Regions from separate parts of the Kribbella sp. NPDC005582 genome, predicted to be linked through region 3. Evidence: riboswitches for the same ligand, from Rfam matches in the RefSeq annotation. Region 3 holds a riboswitch; each other region holds the start of a gene.
The links. A riboswitch is a leader RNA that binds a small molecule or an ion and turns the genes downstream of it on or off. The one in region 3 is predicted to bind ZMP and ZTP.
Positions count from the first base shown of each region.

Region 1: it holds a riboswitch for ZMP and ZTP, as region 3 does, so the genes downstream of both, ABZS29_RS31690 (glycine hydroxymethyltransferase) here and ABZS29_RS32780 (5-aminoimidazole-4-carboxamide ribonucleotide transformylase) in region 3, are expected to answer to the same signal.
Region 2: it holds a riboswitch for ZMP and ZTP, as region 3 does, so the genes downstream of both, ABZS29_RS21760 (bifunctional 5,10-methylenetetrahydrofolate dehydrogenase/5,10-methenyltetrahydrofolate cyclohydrolase) here and ABZS29_RS32780 (5-aminoimidazole-4-carboxamide ribonucleotide transformylase) in region 3, are expected to answer to the same signal.

Region 1 covers NZ_JBEXCU010000006.1:508,751-512,013, reverse strand. The annotation lists gene ABZS29_RS31695 (acyl-CoA dehydrogenase family protein) at 1-1,394, shown strand, start outside; ZMP/ZTP riboswitch at 1,393-1,475, shown strand; gene ABZS29_RS31690 (glycine hydroxymethyltransferase) at 1,504-2,952, shown strand; gene ABZS29_RS31685 (MarR family transcriptional regulator) at 3,018-3,263, shown strand, end outside.
Region 2 covers NZ_JBEXCU010000003.1:876,981-880,243, reverse strand. The annotation lists gene ABZS29_RS21770 (prephenate dehydrogenase) at 1-15, opposite strand, end outside; gene aroH (chorismate mutase) at 12-404, opposite strand; gene ABZS29_RS21760 (bifunctional 5,10-methylenetetrahydrofolate dehydrogenase/5,10-methenyltetrahydrofolate cyclohydrolase) at 421-1,293, opposite strand; ZMP/ZTP riboswitch at 1,317-1,405, opposite strand; gene ABZS29_RS21755 (NUDIX hydrolase) at 2,461-3,075, opposite strand; gene prcA (proteasome subunit alpha) at 3,072-3,263, opposite strand, start outside.
Region 3 covers NZ_JBEXCU010000007.1:206,296-209,558, reverse strand. The annotation lists gene ABZS29_RS32790 (MoaD/ThiS family protein) at 1-251, shown strand, start outside; gene ABZS29_RS32785 (AAA family ATPase) at 275-814, shown strand; gene ABZS29_RS32780 (5-aminoimidazole-4-carboxamide ribonucleotide transformylase) at 914-1,825, opposite strand; ZMP/ZTP riboswitch at 1,843-1,922, opposite strand; gene ABZS29_RS32775 (hypothetical protein) at 1,984-2,964, shown strand; gene ABZS29_RS32770 (class I SAM-dependent methyltransferase) at 2,961-3,263, opposite strand, start outside.

The sequences.
Region 1 (3,263 bases), on a different contig from region 3:
AGGTCGAGTTCCACCCGTCGTGGCACTGGCTCATGGAGAAGGCGGTCGGCTTCGGGCTGCAGGCTGCGCCGTGGACGAGTTCCCAGGCTTCGCCGCACCTCACCCGCGCGGCCGGCTTCTTCGTCTGGTCGCAGGTCGAGCCCGGGCACGGCTGCCCGATCTCGATGACGTACGCCGCCGTACCGGCTCTGCGCGCGGATGAGCGGCTGGCGGCGGAGTGGGTGCCGCGGCTGGCCTCGACCGAGTACGACGTACGGCGGTTGCCCGGGGCAGCGAAGCGTGGCGTGCTGGCCGGGATGGGGATGACCGAGAAGCAGGGTGGTTCCGATGTGCGGGCCAATCTGACGACTGCGACACCGGTGGGTGCGGACGGTGAGTACCTGCTCGACGGACACAAGTGGTTCTGCTCGGCGCCGCAGGTCGATGTGTTCCTGGTGCTCGCGCAAGCGCCGGACGGGTTGAGCTGTTTCGTGGTGCCGCGGGTGCTTGCTGATGGCAACCGGAACGCCTTCGCGTTGCAACGGTTGAAGGACAAACTCGGCAACCGCTCGAACGCGTCCAGCGAGGTCGAGTTCCACAGCACCGTCGGCTACCGCCTCGGCGACGAGGGCGCCGGCGTCCGCACCATCATCGAGATGGTCGCCGCCACCCGCCTCGACTGTGTCCTCGGCTCCGCCGCTCTCCAACGCCGAGCGCTGGTCGAAGCCACCTGGCACGCCCAGCACCGCTCCGCCTTCGGCGGCCTCCTCGCCGACAAACCCGCCATGCTCAACGTTCTCGCCGACCTGGCAATAGAAAGCGAAGCCGCCACCGCCCTAGCCATGCGCCTAGCAGCCGCCGCCGATGCCTCGACCGCAGGCAACGCCGAGCGGGAAGCGGCGTTCCGGCGGATTGCGCTTCCGTTGGCGAAGTTCTGGGTGTGTAAGCGGACGTCGTTCATGGTCGCCGAGGCGTTGGAGTGTCTCGGCGGGAACGGGTTCGTGGAGGAGTCGGGGTTGCCGTTGCTGTTCCGGGAGTCGCCGCTGAACTCGATCTGGGAAGGCTCGGGCAACGTGAACGCGCTCGACGTACTGCGGGCGCTGCGCAGGCCGGAGTCGCTGGAGGCTTGGCTGCTGGAGGTCGGCGCGGCGCAGGGGGCGGACCACCGGCTGGATGCCGCCGTGAACGACGTACTGCAGGCGTTGGCAGATATCGAAGGCGCCGAAGCAGGGGCGCGGAGGCTCGCGGCGCGGATGGCGTTGTGTTTGCAGGCGTCGTTGCTGGTGCGGCACTCGACCCCGGCCGTGGCGGACGCGTTTGTGGCCAGCCGGCTGGGCGGGGACTGGGGTGGGGTGTTCGGGACGCTCCCGCGGACGACACCGTTCCGGGAGATCGTCGAGCGCACGATAGGCTGACCGCTGTCGCGACTGGCGCGCTGAAGGTGGAGTACCACCGGGGAGCGAAACCCGTCGGCACCGTGCGCCTGGGTGCCTTCGACCGACTGCAACCGCAGGAGACTTGATCATGACTCAACCCTTCGACGCCGCCGCGGCGTCGGCCGCGTACAACAACGCCCTGCAGGTGATCGCCAGCGTCGAGCCGACCATCGCCGGTGCGATCAAGGCCGAGCTGGCCGACCAGCGCTCCTCGCTGAAGCTGATCGCGAGCGAGAACTACGCCTCCCCGGCGACCCTGCTCACGATGGGCAACTGGCTCTCGGACAAGTACGCCGAGGGCACCGTCGGGCACCGTTTCTACGCCGGCTGCCAGAACGTCGACACCGTCGAGCAGACCGCGGCCGACCACGCCAAGGCCCTGTTCAACGCGCCGCACGCCTACGTCCAGCCGCACTCCGGGATCGACGCGAACCTGGTCGCCTTCTGGGCCATCCTGGCCAACCGGATCGAGGCCCCGGCGCTGGCCGAGGCGAGCGCGAAGCACGTCAACGACCTGTCCGACGAGGACTGGGACAAGCTCCGCAAGGCGCTCGGCGACCAGAAGATGCTCGGCATGTCGCTGGACGCCGGCGGTCACCTGACGCACGGCTTCCGGCCGAACATCTCCGGCAAGATGTTCAACCAGCACTCCTACGGCACCGACCCCGAGACCGGCCTGCTCGACTACGACAAGGTCGCCGAGGCCGCCCGCGAGTTCAAGCCGCTGATCCTGATCGCCGGCTACTCGGCGTACCCGCGCAAGGTGAACTTCGCCAAGATGCGTGAGATCGCCGACGAGGTCGGCGCGACCCTGATGGTCGACATGGCGCACTTCGCCGGTCTGGTCGCGGGCAAGGTCTTCACCGGCGACTTCGACCCGGTACCGCACGCGCACGTCACCACGACCACCACCCACAAGTCGCTGCGCGGCCCGCGGGGCGGCATGGTGCTGTGCCAGCCCGAGTACGCCGACGCCGTCGACCGCGGTTGCCCGATGGTGCTGGGCGGCCCGCTCAGCCAGACGATGGCCGCCAAGGCGGTCGCGCTGGCCGAGGCCCGGCAGCCCTCGTTCCAGACCTACGCGCAGGCTGTCGCCGACAACGCGGTCACCCTCGCCGAGGGCCTGATGAAGCGCGGCGTGAAGCTTGTCACCGACGGCACCGAGAACCACCTCGTTCTGCTCGACGTCTCGTCGTACGGGATCACCGGCCGGCAGGCCGAGTCGGCGCTGCTCGACGCGGGCATCGTCACCAACCGCAACGCGGTTCCGCGCGACCCGAACGGCGCCTGGTACACATCGGGCGTCCGGATCGGTACGCCGGCGCTGACCACGCGCGGGTTCGGCGCCGACGAGTTCGACCGGGTGGCCGAGCTGATCGTCGACGTACTGTCCGCGACCACGCCCACCACCACCGCGGCCGGCGCCCCGTCGAAGGCGAAGTACGTGCTGGCCGACGGCGTCGCCGACAAGACCCGTGCGGCCTCGGCCGAGATCCTCGATAAGCACCCGCTCTACCCGGGCCTCGAGCTCAGCTGATCACGCCTGCGAGCGCCCGTTCCTGGTCACCGGGAGCGGGCGCTCGGTTTGTGTAGGGTTCAATCATGGCGCCCACCACGGAAGAGATCAGTCAGTACGTCGAGCGCTTCGCGGGTGTGATGGCGAGCAGCGGCGTACCGACGATGTCGGCCCGGGTGATGGGCCGGATGCTGGTCAGCCCGAACGGGACGATGACCGCGGCCGAGCTCGCCGAGACGCTGCAGATCAGCCAGCCCGCGGTCTCCGGCGCGGTGCGGCAGCTGATCCAGATGTCGTTCATCTCCCGGGAGCGGATGCCCGGTTCGCGCAAG
Region 2 (3,263 bases), on a different contig from region 3:
ACGCAATTCGGTCACTGGGCGCCTGTCAGATCGGGACGGAGCGCCGACGCGCCGTGCAGGTAGACGTGCTGGATCTTGTCGCGCGACCGCTCGGTCTCGGTGTGCACCATCATCCGGACGACTCGCGGCAGTGCATGCGGTACGTCGATCTCCTGCATGCACATCAGCGGTACGTCGGTCAGCCCGATCTGGCGGCCGGCCACGGCGGGGAACTCGGCGTGCAGGTCCGGCGTGACGGTGAACAGGATGCTGATCAGATCCGCACTGTCCAGATCGTTCGCCTCCAGGACGGCCTTCACCAGCTCGGCGGACCGCTCGAGCAGGTGCTCGCGCTCGTCCACGTCCAGCTGGGTGGCTCCCCGGATCGCCCGCACCGCCACGTCATCCTCCTCGTCAAGCCGCATTCACGACGTAGACAGCCTAGGCCAGACCGGCCACGGACTGGACAGGCGTCTCGGATTGAGCCTCGGCCGCATCCACCGTCTGCTCCAGCAGCAGCGCGATCGTCATCGGCCCGACCCCGCCCGGCACCGGAGTGATCAGCCGAGCCACCTCGCTCGCCTCCTCGAAGTGCACGTCACCGACGTTGCCTTCGTTGTATCCGGCATCGATCACCACAGCTCCCGGCTTCAGCCAGTCGCCCCGGACGAAGTTCGCCTTGCCGACCGCGGCGACCACGATGTCCGCGGTCCGGACGATGTCGGCCAGCCCGACGGTCCGCGAATGCGTGTAGGTCACGGTCGCATCTGATGCCAGCAGCAACATTCCGGCCGGCTTGCCGAGGATCGGGCTGCGGCCGATCACGACCGCGTGCGCTCCGGACAGCGGTACGTCGTACGCCTCGAGCAGCCGCATGATCCCGCCCGGCGTACAGGACCGGAAGCCGGGCTCGCCGAACGCCATCGCCGCGAACGCGTGCATGGTGACGCCGTCGACGTCCTTGGCCGGGTCGATCGCCTCGAACGCCGCGCGCTCGTCGATGTGGCTCGGCACCGGATGCTGCAGCAGAATGCCGTGCACCTCGGGATCGGTGGAGAGCTTGGTCAGCTCGGCCACCAGCTCCTCGGTCGTCGTCGAGGCCGGCAGCACGACACTGCGCGAGCCGATCCCGGCCTTCTTGCTGCGGTTCTGCTTCATCCGCACGTACGTCGCGGAGGCCGGATCGTCACCGACCAGCACCGTGGCCAGGCACGGCTGGACGCCGGTCGACTCCCGCAGCTTCTCGGCGCGGACGGCGGCGTTCGCCACCATCTCGGCGGCGAGATCGGTTCCGATCATCAGGTCGGCGGTCATGGGCGCACTCCTTCGGGCGAGGGATCAAGTGCCCAGGCGCGCGGCGAAGCCGGATCTCCGGCGGGCCGCTCCCCGGTGGTACTCCACCTCAACGCCAGTCGCGGACCTGCGGCCAGCTTACCTTTCCCCCGCGTCGGCTCCCGCCTCGCTACCGCTCGCAGGCTGCCGCCTCCGTGGTGCGCAGGGCCGGGTGGTGGGTGTGGTTCTCTCCCCCCGCGTCGGCTCCCGCCTCGCTACCGCTCGGCCCGCCGACGCCCCACCCGCCCGCGTTCACGCGCTACCGCGCTTCAAGTTGCTCGCTACCGCTCGCAGGCTGCCGCCTCCGTGGTGCACGAGGCCGAGTGGCGGGGGTGGTTCCCTCCCCGGCGTCGGCTCGCGCATCGCTAGCGCTCGGCCCGCCGGCGCTATGAGTCGGCGACCGCCTTCAAGAATCTGCTGCGCGAAGACGCCGCCCAGCTCGCCACGGCTGCCGTCCTGGACCACCTTGTGGTCGGTGATCAGTACTCGTCGCGGAGCCTCATCCATTCCATGGTGAGGGTCTGGGGCCAGCCGGCAGGCGAGTCGTCCCAGGTCTCCTGCCGGCCGTACGGACGCGCAGCACCCCGACATACAGCACCCGCGAGCTCAGCCCGCGCAGGCCGGATGCGGGCCGTTCCGCGGGTCGGCTGATTGCGAACGACCGATGCGGCCCGGATGAGGAAACGCCTGCCTTTGCGGACGATTGCGGCCGCTCCGTGGCAGCGATCTACCGTGAAGCGGCAGCACCGCCACATGCACCAACGGCTCCGGCGCGATCGTCAACTTCCCGCAGCACTGCCGCATTCTCCAGCACCACCCACGCGGCAGCCCGCGAGCGGCAGCGAGCACCCGAAGCGCGGCAGCGCGAGAAGGCACCCGCGGCAGCGGGCAGTGGAAGCGGGCAGTGGAAGCGGGCAGTGGAAGCGCGGTAGCGCGTGAGCGGGGGCGGGTGGGGCGCCGGTGGGCCGAGCGGCAGCGAGGCGGAAGCCGACGCGGGGGGCGAGTACATCCACCACTCAACCTCCAGCACCACGAAGGCGGCAGCCCGCGAGCGGCAGCGGGCAGTGAAGCGCGATAGCGCGCGAACGAGGGTGGGTGGGGCGCCGGCGGGCCGAGCGGCAGCGAGGCGGGAGCCGGTGCGGGGGGCGATTACAGCAGGCCGGCGTGGTCCAGCGCCAGGTACGCGGCGTCGGTGCCGGTCATGGCTCCCGGCGTACGGAGCTCGGCGCGGAACTCGTCCACGGTGAGCTCGACCGGGACGCAGTCCTCGGCCTCGTCGAGGTGCTGGACACCGTCCGGACGGCAGCCGCGGGCGATTGCGACGTACTTGCGGAAAGTGGACGAGGTGCCGGCCCAGAGCCAGCCGACCACCTCGAGCGATTCGCAGGTGTAGCCGGTTTCTTCTTCGAGCTCCCGCGCACCACCGACGGCCGGTTCTTCGCCGGGCTCGATGAGGCCGCCGGGGAGGTTGGTGACCACGCTGTCCGGGCCCGGGCGGAACATGCGGATCGTCACGATCCGGCCTTCGGGGGTCAGCGGGAGGACGGTGATGCCGCGGGCGACTCCCTCGGCGGACTCGGGCCCCGTGACGTCCCACTCGACCTCGTGACCGCCCGGCATCCGGTACTGCCGGACCTTCACCGTCAGGAAGCGCTGGTAGGCGACCTTCTCCCCCAGCAGCTCCCAGGGCTCCGGGTCGGCGGCCCGAGACGACGCAGCCGCCACATCGGACGTGGCGGCTGCTTCGACGGTTCGATCCGTCACAGAGGACGACTGTCGTCGGGCTCCTCCGGCGGAGCGATCGGCGCATCGTCGTCGCTCCCGGAGCTCGCCGGCGAGGTGTCCGCCGAGGTGGTCTCCGCCGAGGTGGTCTCCGACTCGGCCGCTTCGGCGGTGGCCTCCTCGATATCGGCCGCCGGGTGCGACTCGGACAGGATCCGGGCCAGCGTCTC
Region 3 (3,263 bases):
GGCTCCCGCCCGTCCTGCGCCCCTTCGCGGGCGGAGCCGACTGCGTCGAGGTCGAAGGCACCACCGTGGCCGACGCCCTCGCAGCCACGGCTCCGGCGCTCCGGCGTCGCCTCACGGACGAGCAAGGAGCAGTCCGCCGCCACGTCAACGTCTACCTCGGCTCCGACAACATCCGCGACCTCGACGGCCCCGACACCCCATTGCCCGACGGCGCCGAACTGCTGATCCTCCCCAGCGTCGCCGGCGGCTAACACCGGCGCGATAGCTTCGCGGGATGACGGGTGAAGTGATCGTGCTGACCGGTCCGCCGGGGGCCGGTAAGTCGACAGTTGCCGAGCTGCTCGCGTCGGACGCTGACCGGCCGGCCGTGCATCTCGTCACGGACCAGTTCTTCACCGCGATCCGCACGGGCTTCATCCCGCCGTACCTGCCGGAGGCCGCGGCGCAGAACGACGTGGTCGTCGACGCCTACGTAGCCGCGGCGGCAACGTACGCGCGGGGCGGTTACGACGTGATTGTCGACGGTGTTGTCGGCCCGCATTACGTGCCTCCGTTTCGGGCGGTCGCGCGGAACGACGGTCTGGTCCTGTCGTATGTCGTGCTGCGGCCGGCGCTTGACGAAACCATCGTTCGCGCTCAAACCCGTGGTCCCGAATCGCTCCGTGACGAAGGCGCCATCAGTCACATGTACGGTGCCTTCGCCGACCTGGGGCCGCTGGAGCACCACGCTCTCGACACCACCAACGAGTCGGTGACGGGGACAGCTGAGGCAGTGCGGCGCGGGCTGGTGGCTGGGACGTTCCGGCTTCGGTGAGGCGTCGGGAAGGACACGTAGTGGTGGGGCGGCGTGGGGTGGTGCACGCCTGGGCGTGTGGCCGCGGAGGTAGTACTACGTGTCGTTACCGACGAGACGTCAGTGGCGGAAGAGGCGGACGCCGGTGGGGGACCAGTTGATGGCGTGTTCGGCGCAGGCGGCGGCTACCTGGTCGGAGCGGATGGAGCCGGCGGGCTCGGCGATGTGGGTGACGCCGAACCCGGCCGCGACTTCTACGTTGTCGGGGAAGGGGAGGGCACCGTCGGAGACCATGCACACGCCGGTGAGCGGCTCGGCGGACTGGCGGGACTGCCAGTCGGCCGCTTTGAGGCCGGCCAGGCGGGTGCAGTCGACGCGGGACTGTTGACCGGCGCCGATGCCGATGGCCATGCCGTCCTTCAGGAGAGCCACGGTGTTGGACTGCGTGTAGCGGACGACGATCAGGCCGAGCAACAGGTCGCGAGCGGCGGCGTCGTTCACATCGACGGACAGCAGGTCGCGCGTGAGCGGTAGGTCGTCGCGCGACTGCTCAAGGCGGAGACCGTACAGCTCACGCACTTCCGAAGACGGCGGCTCGAACGCAGGATCCGCCTCCAGCACCAGATACGTCCCACGCTTCTTGGCCGCGAGCACCTCGACCACACCAGGTGCGTAGCCCGGCGCGATGATGCCGTCGCTCACCACACCACGCAGGACACCAGCCAGCTCCAAGTCCACCGGATGCGAGACCGCCACGAAATCGCCGTACGACGACTTGGGGTCGGCATCCCGTGCCCGCCGGTACGCGTTGGCGACCGACATACCGAGTGCAGCGCCGGCCGGCGAGACGTGCTTGTACGACGCCGCCGCAGGCACGCCGAAAGCACCAGCTGCCTCCCGCACGAGCTGCCACCCGGTCAGCGCGTCCAGCACATTGATGTACGACGGACTCCCGGCCACCACCGTGAACGGTGCCTTTGAACCAACAGCCGTCGTCGAAGCGGCCTGGTGAGGATTCATTCCGTAGCGCATGAGCACACCTCCCGAAAAGGAGGCGCCCAGGCGGACGACGCCACGTAGCTGTCCGCTCCCCGGTGGTAACCCACCCTCGCCAGTCGCGGTAACCAAAGCCTATTGCAGGAAAGTGCAATTTCGAACCACAGCCCTCCCCGGAGTCCTACGATCCGCGAATGGGGTTCTTCACGCGCAAGGTGGCGGACGCGTCCGGCCTCAGGCTCGACCAGGCCTGGCTCGACGACGACCTCGACGCGGCGTACGCGGCGGTCCGGCAGGGCGAGTTGTCGACCGGGCTGGCGCTGCTCAAGGTGACGCCGGCCAACACGAACCTGCGGTCGATCCGGGCGACCGGCTTGGCGAAGGCGGCGATCGGGCGGAGCGAGCAGCTGGAGCTGCGGCTGGAGGCTTATCCGAAGGATCCCGATCTGCTGTTGTGGTTCGGGCAGACGCTGGTCTTCGAGGCGTGGGCGGTGCGGACCGGGCAGCTGGCGCAGGACGTGTCGGAGCAGCGGCTCGCGATGTTCCACGACATTCTCCGTACGGCGGCCGAGGTGCTGCAGGGCGCGATCATCGCGGCCGCGGACGACGCGGTGCCGTGGGAGGTGCTGCAGTGGGCGGCCCTGGGACTGCAGGCGGAGCTCGAGGACAAGGCCGAGATCTTCCATGCCGCGCTGGTCCGCCACCCGGGCAGCTATGCGGCGCACACCGGCCGGGTTCAGGTGCTGGCGAAGAAGTGGTCCGGTCTGGAGCTCGCCGAGCTGGTCGATTTCGGCGACGCGGTGGTGGCGCGGGCGCGGCCCGGCAGCGTGCTCTGCAGCATTGCGGCCCATGTTTTCAACGAGGTCTGGCTCGAGGTCGCCTCCGACAAGGACCCGCCGCGCGTGCAGCGCATGCGGCGGTACGCGCGCGAGGTGACCGGCCGCCGGCCCGAGCTGATGGCCGCCCGCGACAAGTGGTGGAGCGACGCCCGTACGCCGGATCCCGCCGATGTCTCGGCGAACGGCGCGATGGCATTCGCGCTCAAGTGGGCGAGCGCGAAGCCGCAGGCGATGGAGCACGCCTGCGCGACCAAGGGCCGGATCGAGAGCGTGCCGTGGGGCTACGTTGGCGGCGTCAGCGGCTTCGCAGAAGCCCTCGCGAAGCAGATGGACTAAGCCTTCTCGGCGCGAAACACCATCAACCGCGACTCCGGCGTGAACGCCTCGCCGCGCCAACCGCCCAGCACCTGAACGGCAAACCCGGCCGCCTCCAACGCGTCGCTGATCTCGGTCGCCGAGCGGAAATACAGCTCGGTGCGGTAGACATCGTCGCGGCCATCGTCGTACAGGTTGTGTGCGTCGAAGACGACCCGGCCGTCGGCGACCTCGATCAGATCGAGCCACTCGGTGAGGTGGCCGACAGGAGTATCCCGTTCCCCGTACGTCGCCTCGCGCGTCCACGACTCCCAGGCTCG